Regions from separate parts of the Acidovorax sp. GW821-FHT09B03 genome, predicted to be linked through region 1. Evidence: riboswitches for the same ligand, from Rfam matches in the RefSeq annotation. Region 1 holds a riboswitch; the other holds the start of a gene.
What was found. A riboswitch is a leader RNA that binds a small molecule or an ion and turns the genes downstream of it on or off. The one in region 1 is predicted to bind S-adenosylhomocysteine.
Positions count from the first base shown of each region.

Region 2: it holds a riboswitch for S-adenosylhomocysteine, as region 1 does, so the genes downstream of both, ahcY (adenosylhomocysteinase) here and metH (methionine synthase) in region 1, are expected to answer to the same signal.

Region 1 is NZ_JBWKPP010000001.1:703,172-710,497, reverse strand. Features, by position in the region: gene metH (methionine synthase) at 1-2,024, opposite strand, end outside; S-adenosyl-L-homocysteine riboswitch at 2,051-2,151, opposite strand; gene AC07PA_RS03265 (hypothetical protein) at 2,169-2,915, opposite strand; gene AC07PA_RS03260 (aliphatic amidase) at 2,964-3,989, opposite strand; gene AC07PA_RS03255 (FmdB family zinc ribbon protein) at 4,020-4,385, opposite strand; gene fmdA (formamidase) at 4,402-5,631, opposite strand; gene urtE (urea ABC transporter ATP-binding subunit UrtE) at 5,691-6,380, opposite strand; gene urtD (urea ABC transporter ATP-binding protein UrtD) at 6,411-7,154, opposite strand; gene urtC (urea ABC transporter permease subunit UrtC) at 7,181-7,326, opposite strand, start outside.
Region 2 is NZ_JBWKPP010000005.1:56,963-64,288, forward strand. Features, by position in the region: gene AC07PA_RS11220 (SDR family oxidoreductase) at 1-605, opposite strand, end outside; gene AC07PA_RS11225 (TetR/AcrR family transcriptional regulator) at 679-1,317, opposite strand; gene AC07PA_RS11230 (DUF2855 family protein) at 1,396-2,487, shown strand; S-adenosyl-L-homocysteine riboswitch at 2,525-2,602, shown strand; gene ahcY (adenosylhomocysteinase) at 2,681-4,117, shown strand; gene AC07PA_RS11240 (TlyA family RNA methyltransferase) at 4,230-5,231, shown strand; gene metF (methylenetetrahydrofolate reductase [NAD(P)H]) at 5,228-6,079, shown strand; gene AC07PA_RS11250 (hypothetical protein) at 6,133-6,744, shown strand; gene AC07PA_RS11255 (septal ring lytic transglycosylase RlpA family protein) at 6,824-7,326, shown strand, end outside.

The DNA of each region.
Region 1 (7,326 bases):
CCCTCGATGATCTTTTTCAGCATGGCCTGCGCATCGGCGAACACGCGCGTGGCTTCCACGCCCACCACCTCGTCGGTCAGGATCGCGGGGTACGGGCCGGCCAAGTCCCAGGTCTGGAAGAACGGGCCCCAGTCGATGTAGCGCGCCAGCTCGGCCAGGTCGAAGTTCTTGAACACCCGGCGGCCCAGCGCGCGCGGCACGGTGGGTTGGAAAGCCGCCCAGTCCACCGGCGTCTTGTTGGCGCGGACCTTGGCCAGCGACCACAGCGGGGTCTGCTTCTTGTTGGCGTGCTGGGTGCGCACCTTATCGTAGTCGGCGTTGAGCTCCTGCACATAGCTGTGCACGCCGTCGCCCAGCAGGCTCTGGGCCACGCTCACGCTGCGCGAGGCATCGGGCACGTAGACGACAGGGCCTTCGTAGTGCGGCGCGATCTTCACGGCGGTGTGCACGCGGCTGGTGGTGGCGCCGCCGATGAGCAGCGGGATCTTCTTGATGCGGAAGTGGTCGTCCTTCTGCATCTCGCCGGCCACGTACTGCATCTCTTCGAGGCTGGGCGTGATCAGGCCCGACAGGCCCACGATGTCGGCCCCCTCGACCTTGGCGCGCGCCAGGATCTCGTGACAGGGCACCATCACGCCCATGTTCACCACCTCGAAGTTGTTGCACTGGAGCACGACGGTGACGATGTTCTTGCCGATGTCATGCACGTCGCCCTTGACGGTGGCGATGATGATCTTGCCCTTGCTGCGCACGTCGCGCCCGGCCAGTTCGTCCTGGCGCTTTTCTTCCTCGATGTAGGGAATCAGGTGGGCCACGGCGGACTTCATCACGCGCGCGCTCTTGACCACCTGGGGCAGGAACATCTTGCCGGCGCCGAACAGGTCGCCCACGACGTTCATGCCGTCCATCAGCGGGCCTTCGATCACGTGCAGCGGCCGCCCGCCCTTGGCGACGATGGCCTGGTAGGCCTCTTCGGTGTCTTCGACGATGAAGTCGGTGATGCCGTGCACCAGCGCATGCGACAGGCGCTCGCCCACGGTGCGCGGGGCCTCGGGCGTGCCGCGCCATTCGAGCTTCTTGCTTTCGTCCTTGGCGCCGCTCTTGGCGGTCTCGGCCACCTCGACCAAACGCTCGCCCGCATCGGGGCGGCGGTTGAGCACCACGTCCTCGACGCGTTCGCGCAGCGTGGGCTCCAGGTCGTCGTAGACGCCGACCATGCCGGCGTTGACGATGCCCATGTCCATGCCGGCCTGGATCGCGTGGTACAGGAACACGGTGTGGATCGCCTCGCGCACCGGGTCGTTGCCGCGGAAGCTGAAGCTCACGTTGGAGACACCGCCCGAGACCTTGGCGCCGGGCAGGTTCTGCTTGATCCAGCGCACGGCCTCGATGAAATCGACCGCGTAGTTGTTGTGCTCCTCGATGCCGGTGGCCACCGCGAAGATGTTGGGGTCGAAGATGATGTCCTCGGGCGGGAAGTCCACCTCGTCGACCAGCACGCGGTAGGCGCGCTCGCAGATCTCGATCTTGCGCTCGAAGGTGTCGGCCTGGCCCTTCTCGTCGAAGGCCATGACCACGGCGGCCGCGCCATAGCGCTTGACCAGGCGCGCCTCGTGCTTGAACTTGTCGATGCCCTCCTTCATGGAGATGGAGTTCACGATGCCCTTGCCCTGGATGCAGCGCAGGCCGGCCTCGATCACCTCCCACTTGGAGCTGTCCACCATGATGGGCACGCGCGCGATGTCGGGCTCGGAGGCGATGAGCTGCAGAAAGCGCACCATGGCCGCCTTGCTGTCGAGCATGGCCTCGTCCATGTTGATGTCGATCACCTGGGCGCCGTTTTCCACCTGCTGGCGCGCCACGGCCAGGGCCTCCTCGTACTGCCCGTTGAGGATCATGCGGGCAAAGGCCTTGGAGCCGGTGACGTTGGTGCGCTCGCCGATGTTGACGAACAGCGTGCCCTCGCCAATGGAGACGGGCTCCAGGCCGGACAGCTTCAGGGGGGGCATGGGAAGGGCGGACATCAGGCTCACCTGCAAGTGGGGTCGGTAACAGGTGAGCGTCGTTGCGGGGTGGTCGGCCCCGAGCCTGACGGATGGTTGCCTGGCAATCTGGGTGCCAGGCTTGTCCGCTGCAACGCTCCTCGGGGGAAGCGGCATTTTACCTGCCTAGCGAACGGGCAGGAACTGCAGAAAAGTGCCCCCCACGATCCCCTGCACATAGCTGATGGCCGCGCGGCGGTACTTCTCGGTCACCACCACCGCCACCAGGTCCAGGCGGGCGATGAGCTTGCCGAATTCGCGCTCGAAGCTCAGGTTGCGCCCCTGGGGACCGATCTCGTCGGCCCACAGCAGCGGCTGGCCCGCGCCATTGCGCCGCTGGGACAGCAGCCACACGGCCGACTCGACGTTGCGCGCGGCGTTGTACAGGTGCTGGGCATCGAGCGAGTCGAGCAGGAAGAACTCGGTCTTGCCGCCATGGGCGGTGACCAGCATGTCGGCCGTGGCGGCAATGAAGGCCGCCACCCGGTCGCCCGCGAATTCGGGGGCCAGAGCAAAGGCCAGGCCCGCGATGTCGCGCCGGCCCTGCAGCGGCGCCCAGGGCTGGCGCTGTTCCACGGCGGCGCGCACCTGCTCCATGGCCTGTTCGCGGCTGGTCGCGCCGCTTTTGCGCCACTCGGCCGGGTTGCGCCGGTAGAGCTTGTCCATCAGCAGGTACAGGCTGGCCAGGTTGTCGCGCATGGCCAGCGTGGCCATGCGGTTCACGTCCGACTGGGCCAGTTCGCCCGCAGTGGTGGGTGCGCCGCGCACCTCACCGCGCGCGGTGGGTGCCGGGGCGGAGCAACCGGCCAGAAAGGCAAGCGACGACAGGGCCAGCAAGGCCAGGGGGATGTGAAGGGATGCGGGTGCCACCATGTGCGCCCCATTATCGGCAACTGCCGGGCGCGCCCTGGTAACCGTGCGTCACCCGCCGTGCGGTATTCCTTCGATGGGGCACTCGGCCGTGCCCACCGTGCTGCGCGTGAGCGCCTGCACGGCGGCGCGCGTGCCGTCGGGGTCGGTCACCCAGCGCTGGTAGAAGCCGTAGGGGCAGGAGGCCACGCCCTTGTCCCCTTCGCCGGAATTGAGAACACCGGTGTAGCCGCGGTGCAGCAGCTTGAACAGGTGGTTCTCGGACTGACCGTTTCTGCGGAAATCGCGGATCAGGCTGGTGGAGAGGGCCGCGTACTGCACGCCGTATTCCTCCTCCCCGCACTCGCCCAGCGTGCGGCCGTCGAAGCCGATCAGCGCCGAGTGGCCGAAGTAGCTGTACACGCCGTCGAACCCCGCCGCATTGGCCACCGCCACGTAGGTGTTGTTGGCAAAGGCCATGGCCTTGCTCATCAGGATCTGCTGTTCCTTGGCCGGATACATATAGCCCTGGCAGCGCACGATGAGCTCGGCACCCTTCATCGCGCAGTCGCGCCAGATCTCGGGGTAGTTGCCGTCGTCGCAGATGATGAGGCTGATCTTGAGGCCCTTGGGCCCCTCGCTCACATAGGTCTGGTCGCCGGGGTACCAGCCCTCGATGGGCGTCCAGGGCATGATCTTGCGGTACTTCTGCACGATCTCGCCCTGGTCGTTCATCAGGATGAGCGTGTTGTAGGGCATCTTGTGCGGATGCTCTTCGTGCCGCTCGCCCGTGAGCGAGAACACGCCCCAGACCTTGGCCTTGCGGCAGGCAGCCGCGAAGATTTCCGTCTCGGGGCCAGGAATGGTGGTGGCGGTATCCATCATCTCCTGGCGGTCATACATGATGCCGTGGGTGCTGTATTCGGGGAAGACCACGAGGTCCATGCCCGGCAAGCCGGTCTTCATGCCCACCAGCATGTCGGCGATCCTGCGCGCGTTGTCCAGCACGTCGGCCTGGGTGTGCAGGCGCGGCATCTTGTAGTTGACGACCGCGACGCCCACGGTGTCCTTGCTGCTTGAAATATCGCCGTGGATCATGGCGTGGTCTCCTTGGGAATCGTTGATTCGTCAGTGGCTGATCATCCAGGGCCTTTTTGTGGGAAAGGTCTTCGCGCCACTCGGTGCCGTGACCGTCCCGCCGCGCTTGCTGCCACCGCCGCTGCAGCAGCCACACCCCGAGGGGTGGCGCAGCCGGCCGTAGCTGCCGGCATCGCCATCGCGCGAGGACGAGCGCGGGGCGTGCTGCGCGCGCTCGTTGGTGTCGTGCGCGCGGCGCTGCTCGGGGCTCACGCAGGCCAGATGGGGGGCGTAGGCGAACACGCGCGCCGCTGCGGCCCCGCATTCGGGGCAGGCGCAGGGCTCGTTGCGCAGGGCCACGCTGCGCAGCGCATCGAAGTTGCCGCAGTCGGGGCAGGCGTAGTCGTAGGTGGGCATGGGCGGGCCTTCGTGGCTACTTGTCTTGCGAGATCGGCATGTCGATGCTGCCGTCGAGCATCTTCACCGGGCCGGCGGCCGTGGGGTTGATGTCGAAGTCGAAGATCTCGGTGGGCAGCCACAGCGTGGCGCAGGCATTGGGCACGTCGACCACGCCGCTGATGTGGCCCTGCACCGGGGCCGTGCCCAGGATGGAATAGGCCTGCGCGCCGCTGTAGCCGAACTTTTTCAGGTACTCGATGGCGTTCAGGCAGGCCTGGCGGTAGGCCACCGTGACATCCAGGTAATGCTGCTTGCCCGATTCGTCGACCGAGATGCCCTCGAAGATCAGGTAGTCCTTGTAGTTGGGGGTGACAGGGCTGGGCTTGAAGATCGGGTTCTTGATGCCGTACTTGGCCATGCCGCCCTTGATCAGGCTGACCTTCATGTGCACCCAGCCCGCCATTTCGATGGCGCCGCAGAAGGTGATCTCGCCGTCGCCCTGGCTGAAGTGCAGGTCACCCACCGAGAGCCCCGCGCCTTCGACGTAGACCGGGAAATACACCTTGGAGCCGCGCGAGAGGTCCTTGATGTCGCAGTTGCCACCGTGCTCGCGTGGCGGCACCGTGCGTGCGCCCTCGGCGGCGGCCTTGGCCTTGGCCTCGCCCTGCAGCTTGCCCATGTGGGCGGTGATTCCGTTGGGCGGGTTGGCCAGGCCGGGCACGCGGTCCGGGTCGGTGGCGATCAGCTCGGCCTCGCGCGCATTCCAGGCATCGAGCATCTTCTGGTCGGGCAGGCAGCCGATCAGGCCGGGGTGGATCAGGCCCGCGAAGTTCACGCCCGGGATGTGGCGGCTGTTGGTGAACATGCCGTGGAAGTCCCAGATGGACTTTTGCGCCAGCGGGTAGTGCTCGGTCAGGAAGCCGCCGCCGTTCTTCTTGGAGAAGAAGCCGTTGAAGCCCCACAGGCTGTCGTCGCGCGCGCCGATGTCGAGCAGGTCCACCACCAGCAGGTCGCCCGGCTCGGCGCCCTTGACGCCCACGGGGCCCGACAGGAAGTGCACAGTGGACAGGTCCACGTCGCGCACGTCGTCGGCGCTGTCGTCATTCTTGATGGCGCCGCCGGTCCAGTCGTAGGTTTCGAGCTTGAACTCCGCCCCGGGCTCCACCCACACGGCCATGGGGATGTCCGGGTGCCAGCGGTTGTGCACCTGGGGGTTGTCGTACGGCGACTGCTTGAGGTCCACCTTGATCAGGGTATCGGCCATGGCGTGTTGCTCCTTGGATGGTTGTGGAAGGGGAACGAAGAGAGAAAAGAAAGAGGGGCTCAGACCGAGAGGTAGGCCTTGATGTGCTGCTGGTCGGTATCGGCGCGCGCGGTCTCGTGCACCAGACGGCCGCCTTCGATAACGAACAGGCGGTCGGCCACGTCCATGGCGAACGAGAGCACCTGCTCGCTGACCACGATGGTGATCTTGCGCAGCTTGCGGATCTCGTTGAGGGCCCGGGCGATGTCCTTGATGATGGAAGGCTGGATGCCCTCGGTGGGCTCGTCGAGCAGCAGCACCTTGGGGTCGGTGACCAGCGCGCGCGCAATCGCCAGTTGCTGCTGCTGCCCGCCCGAAAGGTTGCCGCCCTTGCGCCGGCGCATGTCCCACAGCACGGGGAACAGGGCGTAGATCTCATCGGGGATCTCGCGCGTCTTCGAGTTCTCCAGCCCCGTCTGGATGTTCTCTTCCACCGTGAGCGTGGGAAAGATCATGCGGCCCTGGGGCACGTAGGCAATGCCCTTGGCCACGCGGCGAAAGCTCTCGTCACGCGTCACCTCCTGGCCGGCCACGGTGATGCTGCCACTCTTGACCGGCATCACCCCCATGAGGCTCTTGAACAGCGTGGTCTTGCCCATGCCGTTGCGGCCCATGATGGCCACGGTCTCGTTGGCCCGGCCCTCGAAGGAGATGCCGTGCAGTGCTTCGCTCTGGCCATAGGCCACGAACAGGTCCTTGACTTCCAACATACGGTGGTGCTCCTGTGCGGGGTGGCTCGGTCAGTGGCCGAGGTAGACGTCGATCACCTTGGGGTCGTTCTGGACCTTGTCCATCGAGCCCTCGGCCAGGATCTTTCCCTGGTGCATGACGGTGACCTTGTGCGCGATGCGCTTGACGAACTCCATGTCGTGCTCGATCACGATCACCGCGCGGTTCTTGCAGATGCGCTGCAGCAGCTCGGCCGTGAGCTCGCGCTCGCGTGCGCTCATGCCGGCAATCGGCTCGTCGAGCATCAGCAGCTCGGGCTCCTGCATCAGCAGCATGCCGATCTCCAGCCACTGCTTCTGGCCGTGCGAGAGCAGGCCGGCCTCGGTGTCGAGCTTGTCCCCGAGGCCGATGTCGTCGGCCACGGCCTGCACGCGCTCCTTCACCGCCGGGGTGCAGCGGAACGCGAGTGCGCCGAACACTGAGCGCCCCGAGGGGTAGGAGACCTCCAGGTTCTGGAACACCGAGAGGTTCTCGTAGATCGAGGGCGTCTGGAACTTGCGGCCGATCCCCAGGCGCACACGCTTGTGCTCGGCCATGCGCGTGAGCTCCTCGTTCCGGAACTTGATGCTGCCGCCGGTGGCGCGCGTCTTGCCGCAGATCAGGTCCAGGAGCGTGGTCTTGCCCGCGCCGTTGGGGCCGATGATCACGCGCAGTTCGTTCTTGTCAACGTACAGCGTGAGGGCGTCGATGGCCTTGAAGCCGTCAAACGAGACCGTGAGGTCTTCCACGGCCAGGGCGAAGTCGGTGTTGCTCATGGGGGTGCTCCGGGTGCGGGGTGCGCTCAGGCGCGCTGGCTGCTGGCGCCTTCAGGCAGGCTCGGGGCGGCGGCCGGCGCATCGGTGGGCGGGCGGCTTGGCGGTGCCACCGGCGCCCGCACCGACGCCTGGCGCAGCGCCTCGCGGCGGCCCTTCCACCAGGGCACGATGT
Region 2 (7,326 bases), on a different contig from region 1:
GGCAGGATGCCGTCGTGCGAGGCCGAACCCCCATCGCCCGTGACCATGGCGGTCTGCACCGACTGCGGGCACAGGCAGGCGACACCCACGCCCTTGCGGCCGTAGGCGATGCGCAGCCACTCGGCAAAGGCCACGGCCGCATGCTTGGTGACGGCGTAGGGCGCGGACTCGACGATGGTCAGCAGCCCCGCCGCCGAGGCCGTGACCAGGAAGAAACCCTCGCCGCGCTCCACCATCTCGGGCACCACGGCGCGGGCGGCCCAGACATGGGCCATGCCGTGGATGTTCCACATCGCGTCCCACAGCGGGTCTTCGAGCTCGATGCCACCTGGGCGGCCCAGGATGCCGGCGTTGGAGATGTAGGCATCGACCCGGCCGTAGCGCGCGCGCGTGGTGGCCACCAGGGCCTTGATGTCGGCCTCGCGCGCAACGTCGCAGCGCACCGCCAGGCCACCGATCTCGTCGGCCACGGCCTGGGCTGGTTCCAGGTGCAGGTCGGCGACGACCACGGCGCACGCGCCCTCCTGTGCAAAACGCCGCGCGATGCTACGGCCGATGCCGCTGGCGCCGCCGGTGACGATGATGACCTTGTCCTTCGGGTCCATGGAATGCTCCTCTTGTGTGAGGGCGCCAGTGTCGGGCGGCTTGCCGGGCGCAGCAGCCGCGCAGGTGACAAGCTCAGTCCGCCTGGCGGATGGCGGCGCAGCAAAGCTGTTCCACGCCATGGGCCCACTGCCGCATCTCCTCGGGCCCCAGCTGCAGGAGCAGAACGTAGCGCCTCCCGCCCCAGGCGGACAGGTGCAGCTTGCGAGCCAGGTCCGGGGCCGTCGTCCGGGGCAGATCGGTGCAGGCCGCCAGCACCCGGCCCCACGCGGTGACGAGTTCCTCATGCGCGCGGCGGTGGTCGCGGGGCTCGGCCATCTGCGCTTCCAGCGCCAGCATCCCGGGGTAAAAGGTCGGCAGCTCGGGCGCATCCACGCCGCAGACCAGGCGCACCAGCTGGTGGATGCGCTCCTCCCAGGGCAGGCCGGCGGGCTGCACGGCCTCGCGCTCGATGGCCGCGAGCAGGGTTTCGATGCAGTGGCGCACGTAGCCTGAGAGCAGGGCCGTCTTGTTGGGGAAGTAGTCGTAGAGCGTGCCCACGGCGATACCGGTCTCCAGCGCCACGTTGCGCGTGGTGAGCTTGTCCCAGCCGTCGCGCTGCCAAATCCGAACAAAGGCGTCGTAGATGGCCTGCACGGTAAAGCGGGCCCGCGCCTGGCGCGGCCGTTTCAAAGGCCTGGCGGCTGCGGAGGGGGTGGCGGGCGGGGCCTTCATCGGTTTCCGAACCCGCGGCAGGGCCCGGCGCCATACAGTGACCAGAGCGCCTTTTCACACCCGTACCGGAGACACACCATGACCATGCAGACCCGCCTGTTGACCGACAAGAACGCATTGAATCACACACGCACTGTGCAGTCGCCCCTGGCACCGCTGCAGCCCGGCGAGGCCCTGCTGCGCGTGGACCGCGTGGCCGTGACCACCAACAACATCACCTACGCGGCCTTCGGCGATGCCATGAAGTACTGGGATTTTTTCCCCACCGGCGAAGCGGGCTGGGGCCACATGCCGGTCTGGGGCTTTGCCGAGGTCGTGGCCTCCGATGTCGAGGGCGTGGCCGTGGGCGAGCGCTTCTACGGCTACTGGCCGATTGCCAGCCACTTGCGCATGCAGCCTGTGCGCGTGACGGCGCGGGGCTTCTACGACGGCGCGGAGCACCGCCAGGGCCTCACCTCGGCCTACAACCAGTACACGCGCACCAGCGCCGACCCGGCCTACCGCGTAGCCGACGAGAACTGGCAGATGCTGGTGCGCCCGCTGTTCATCACCTCGTTCATGCTGGCGGACTTCCTCTCGGACAACGCATTTTTCGGTGCGAAGCGCCTGGTGTTCTCCAGCGCATCGAGCAAGACGGCCTTCGGCACCGCGTTCTGCCTGCAGGGGCAGGAGGGCATCGAGCGGGTGGCGCTCACCTCGCCACGCAACAGCGCCTTCGTGCAAGGCCTGGGCTGCTACGAGCGCACGGTGGCCTATGGCGAGCTGGAGGCGCTGGAGACGAGCGTGCCCACGCTGTACGTGGACTTTTCGGGCGACGAGGGCCTGCGCGCGCGGGTACACCACCACCTGGGCGCTGCCCTGGTCTACGACTGCTATGCGGGTTCGGCGCAGAACACGCAGTTCCTGCGCGATACCGCCTTGCCCGGGCCGGCCCCGGCGTTCTACTTCGCGCCGGTGCAGATCCGAAAGCGCAATGCCGACTGGGGGCCGGAGGTGGTGAACCAGAAATTCAACGCCGCGCAGCGCGCCTTCATCGAGCGCATCAGCGACGCCCGCCAGCCCTGGATGCGGGTGCAGGAGCACGCGGGCTTTGCCGCTGCGCAGGCGCTGGTGGAGGACCTGCATGCCGGACGCATCGATCCGCAGCTGGGACATGTCGTCACGCTGTAGACGTGGCATGCCGCGTGCTTTTACTTATAATGCGCGCATCCGAGGAGCGTTGCAGCGTCCCCAGCACTGGCGGGGCGTGAGGCTCGGAGTCATCTAGCAACGACGCTCATCCACTTCTCGTGTGGTGAGTGAGCCTTCCGTCTCATCCCCGCGCTGAACGTGGTCTTTCAAACATGCTTTGGAGCACACCACCATGAACGCACGCGTCAACGCCCCGGTCGTCAACACCGACTGCATCATTGCCGACATCGGCCTGGCCGCCTGGGGCCGCAAGGAAATCCGCATCGCCGAAACGGAGATGCCCGGCCTGATGGCCATCCGCGAGGAATTCGCCGCCCAGAAGGCCTTGAAGGGCGCCCGCATCACCGGCAGCCTGCACATGACCATCCAGACCGCCGTGCTGATCGAAACGCTGCAGGCCCTGGGTGCCGACGTGCGCTGGGCTTCGTGCAACATCTTCTCCACGCAGGACCATGCCGCCGCGGCCATCGCCGCCACCGGCACGCCGGTGTTCGCCATCAAGGGTGAAACCCTGGCCGAGTACTGGGACTACACCCACCGCATCTTCGACTTCGGCCCTGCCGGCAGCGAAGGTGAAGGCCCCAACCTGATCCTGGACGACGGTGGCGATGCCACGCTGCTGATGCACCTGGGCCAGCGCGCCGAGAAGGACGCCTCGCTGCTGGACAATCCCACCAGCGAAGAAGAAACCTGCCTGTACGCATCGATCAAGGCCAAGCTGGCCGTGGACCCGACCTGGTACACCCGCAAGAGCGCCCAGATCATCGGCGTGACCGAAGAAACCACGACCGGCGTGCACCGCCTCAAGGAAATGTCCGCCAAGGGCACGCTGCTGTTCCGCGCGATCAACGTCAACGACTCGGTGACCAAGAGCAAGTTCGACAACCTGTACGGCTGCCGTGAATCGCTGGTGGACGGCATCAAGCGCGCCACCGACGTGATGATCGCCGGCAAGGTGGCCTGCGTGGCCGGCTACGGCGACGTGGGCAAGGGCAGTGCCCAGGCCCTGCGCGCGCTGTCGGCCCAGGTCTGGGTGACCGAGATCGACCCCATCAACGCCCTGCAGGCCGCGATGGAAGGCTACAAGGTCGTGACCATGGAGTACGCTGCCGACAAGGCCGACATCTTCGTGACCACCACCGGCAACAAGGACGTGATCACCCACGAGCACATGAAGGCCATGAAGGACCAGGCCATCGTCTGCAACATCGGCCACTTCGACAACGAGATCCAGGTCGCCACGCTCGAACAGTACGAGTGGGAAGAGATCAAGCCCCAGGTGGACCATGTGATCTTCCCGGACGGCAAGCGCATCATCCTGCTGGCCAAGGGCCGCCTGGTGAACCTGGGCTGCGGCACGGGCCACCCGAGCTTTGTGATGTCCAGCTCGTTCGCCAACCAGACCATCGCCCAGATCGAGCTGTTCATGCACAAGGACCGCTACGAGAACGGCCAGGTCTATGTGCTGCCCAAGCACCTCGACGAAAAGGTCGCACGCCTGCACCTGAAGAAGGTCGGCGCCATGCTGACCGAACTCTCCGACGAACAGGCCGCCTACATCGGCGTGTCCAAGCAAGGCCCTTACAAGCCCGACACCTACCGCTACTGATCAGCGGTCGCCGCCGGCCGCTCTTTCCCAGGGGGAAGGGCGCCGGTGGCGCAGAACACCTTGGTGCCCTTGGGGCCATGAAATCCATTGCCTCCCGGCGAGAGAGTGACGCATGCGTGCAGATGTTTTTTTGGTGGAATTCGGCCATGCGGCCACGCGCTCGCAGGCGCAGCGGCTGATCGCGGCCGGGGTGGAGTGGCGCCTGTCGCCGCTCGCACCCTGGCAGAAGGTGGCCAAGAACGGTGACGACATTCCGTCGGTGGCCGAGCTGCGGCTGCTCGATGACTCCGAGGCGAAGTACCTCTCGCGCGGCGGCCTCAAGCTTGAGGGCGCGCTCGCCGCCACCAAGCTGTCCGTTAAGGGGCTGCGCTGCCTGGACGTGGGCCAGAGCACCGGGGGCTTCACCGACTGCCTGCTGCAGCAGGGCGCTGCCCAGGTGATCGGCGTGGACGTGGGGCAAGGCCAGTTGCATGAGCGGCTGCGCAACGACCCGCGTGTGGTGGGCGTGGAAGGGCTCAATGCCCGCGCCATGACAGCCGATTCGCTGCAGGAAGCCTGCGAGGAGGCCCTGTCCGAGCATGTGGAAACAGATATCGACGACAACGACACCCAGCCCGTGGCCCCCTATGCCTGGATGCGCAATGGCGGTGAAGTGGACGACGGGTACGACGACAGCGACGATGCCAAGGAACAGGACGTGGAGGCCTTCAAGGCCGAGCGCGTCGCCAAGGCGCGCGCGCGGGCTGAAGGCATCGTGCGCACGGTGCGCCGCCGCAGGGCGGGGCGGGAGCAGGTGGACATCACGCCCACCTTCGATCTGGTCACCGGTGACCTGTCGTTCATCTCGCTCACCCTCGTGCTGCCCGCGCTGGTGCCACTGTTGGCGCCGGGTGGGCAGTTGCTGATGCTGGTCAAGCCGCAGTTCGAGCTGCAACCCGGCCAGGTCGGCAAGGGCGGCATCGTGCGCGACGAATCCCTGTATGCGGTGGTCGAGCAGCGCATCCGCGACTGCTGCGCCGGCCTGGGCCTCGCGGTACAGGCCTGGCTGGAAAGCCCCATCGGCGGTGGCGACGGCAACCGTGAATTCTTTGTTTTTGCGAGGAGGGCCGCATGAACGCAGCCAAGGCACAGGCCACTGGCTTTCCGGTGAGCCTCGAATTCTTTCCGCCCAAGACACCTGCGGGCGCCGACAAGCTGCGCGCCGAGCGCCAGCAGCTGTATGTGCTGAGCCCAGAGTTCTGCTCCGTCACCTACGGTGCCGGCGGCTCCACGCAGGAGGGCACTTTCGGCACCGTGCGCGAGATCCTGGCCGAGAGCGTGCCAGCGGCCTCGCACTTCTCTTGCATCGGCGCCACACGCGCATCGGTGCGCGAGCAGCTGGACCAGCTCAAGGCCATGGGCGTCAAGCGCCTGGTGGCCTTGCGTGGTGACCTGCCCAGCGGCTATGGCGCGGGCGGCGAGTTCCAGTACGCCAGCGACCTGGTGGCCTTCATCCGGGCCGAGACCGGGCGCGACTTCCATATCGAAGTGGCCGCCTACCCCGAGGTGCATCCCCAGGCCCGCTCACCCGAAGCCGACCTCAAGGCCTACCTGGCCAAGGTGCAGGCAGGCGCCGACGCGGCCATCACCCAGTACTTCTACAACGCGGATGCCTATTTCCGCTTCGTGGACGACGTGCAGGCCCTGGGCGCCAGCATCCCTGTGGTGCCGGGCATCATGCCGATCACCAGCTCTACCCAGCTCTTGCGCTTCTCGGATGCCTGCGGCGCCGAAATCCCGCGCTGGATCCGCCTGCGCCTGCAGGCTTTCGGGGACGATATGGCGAGCATCAAAGCCTTCGGCCTCGACGTGGTGACGGATCTGTGCGACCGGCTGCGCAGTGCAGGCGTGCCTGCATTGCACTTCTACACCATGAACCAAAGCGCCGCCACCCTCGAAATTTGCCGCCGCCTGGTGTTGTGAGCGGCGTCCAACGGTAATATTCACACCCTTTGTTTCATTTTTTCTGGTGCGCCATGAAGGTTGTATTTGCCGTGATGCTGGCCCTGCTGGGGGCCTTGGGTGCATCGAGCGTGGGGGCGCAGACGCGCTACCACTGCCGCGATGCCAATGGGAATGACTATTCCCTGTCGCGTCCGTGCCCGAGTGGAAGCACCACGCGAACTGTGGAAGCGGGCCCTGCCCAGCCAACCTATTCCTACAGCCAACCCTCCCGCTCCACCGTGGTGCGCACGGCGCCCGATGTGCCGGACCACTACAGCTACATGAGCGGGCGCTGCCGCTCGCTGGACGAAAACATCCGCAATGCCTACTCGCGCAAGATCGCACCGGATGTGGTGCAGGGCATGCGCAATGAATACCGCCGCGACTGTGCACAGGAAGAGCGTGATGCGTCCGATCGCTTCTACCAGGAGCGGCGCGACGGGGACAGGCAGCGCCGCGATGAGGAAAAATCTGCCCAGATGGCGGCCCAGTCGGCCCGTGAGATGGATGCCCGCCAGGCCCAGCAGTGCGCTGAGTCGCAGCGTATCCTGAACAACAAGAAAGCCCGTACCGACCTCACCGAAGGGGAGCGGGCCGACCTCAAGCGCTTTGAAGAGGCGTTTCTTGCGCGCTGCAAGCGCTGATCTTTCGCGAGCAATTGCCTGCGCGCTGGTGGCCTGCTGCCTGCTGTGGTGGCCAGCGGCATGGGGCGAGGAAGCGGGTGTGCGTCTGGATGGCGCCACGGGCAGCGACCTCAGGGTGCCGCCGGACCCCGCCGAGACCCTGCCATTGCGCCCCGGGGCCGTGGGGGTGCAGGGATTGACCCGCCCCAGCCTGTCGGCGGATGTGGCGGACATGGATGAAGATGAGGACGACGACGCCCTCGGTGCGGACGAGGGCCCCCTGGAAACGGGCCTGGCCTCCTGGTATGGCCAGCGCTTCCACCGGCGGCGCACGGCCAGCGGCGAGTTGTTCGACATGAATGCGATGACGGCGGCGCACCGCACGCTGGCCTTTGGCACCCGCATCTGCGTGCGGGACCGGGAAACGGGCAAGGGCGTGGTGGTGCGGGTCAACGACCGGGGCCCGCACGTGGCCAACCGCATCGTCGACCTGAGCCGTGGTGCGGCCTTGGCCCTGGGGGTGCAAGGGGGGCTCAAGCCCGTGGATGTGTTCCCTGTGGGTGGCGATGCCGTCACCTGCCCACCCGCTCCCCTCGATAACCT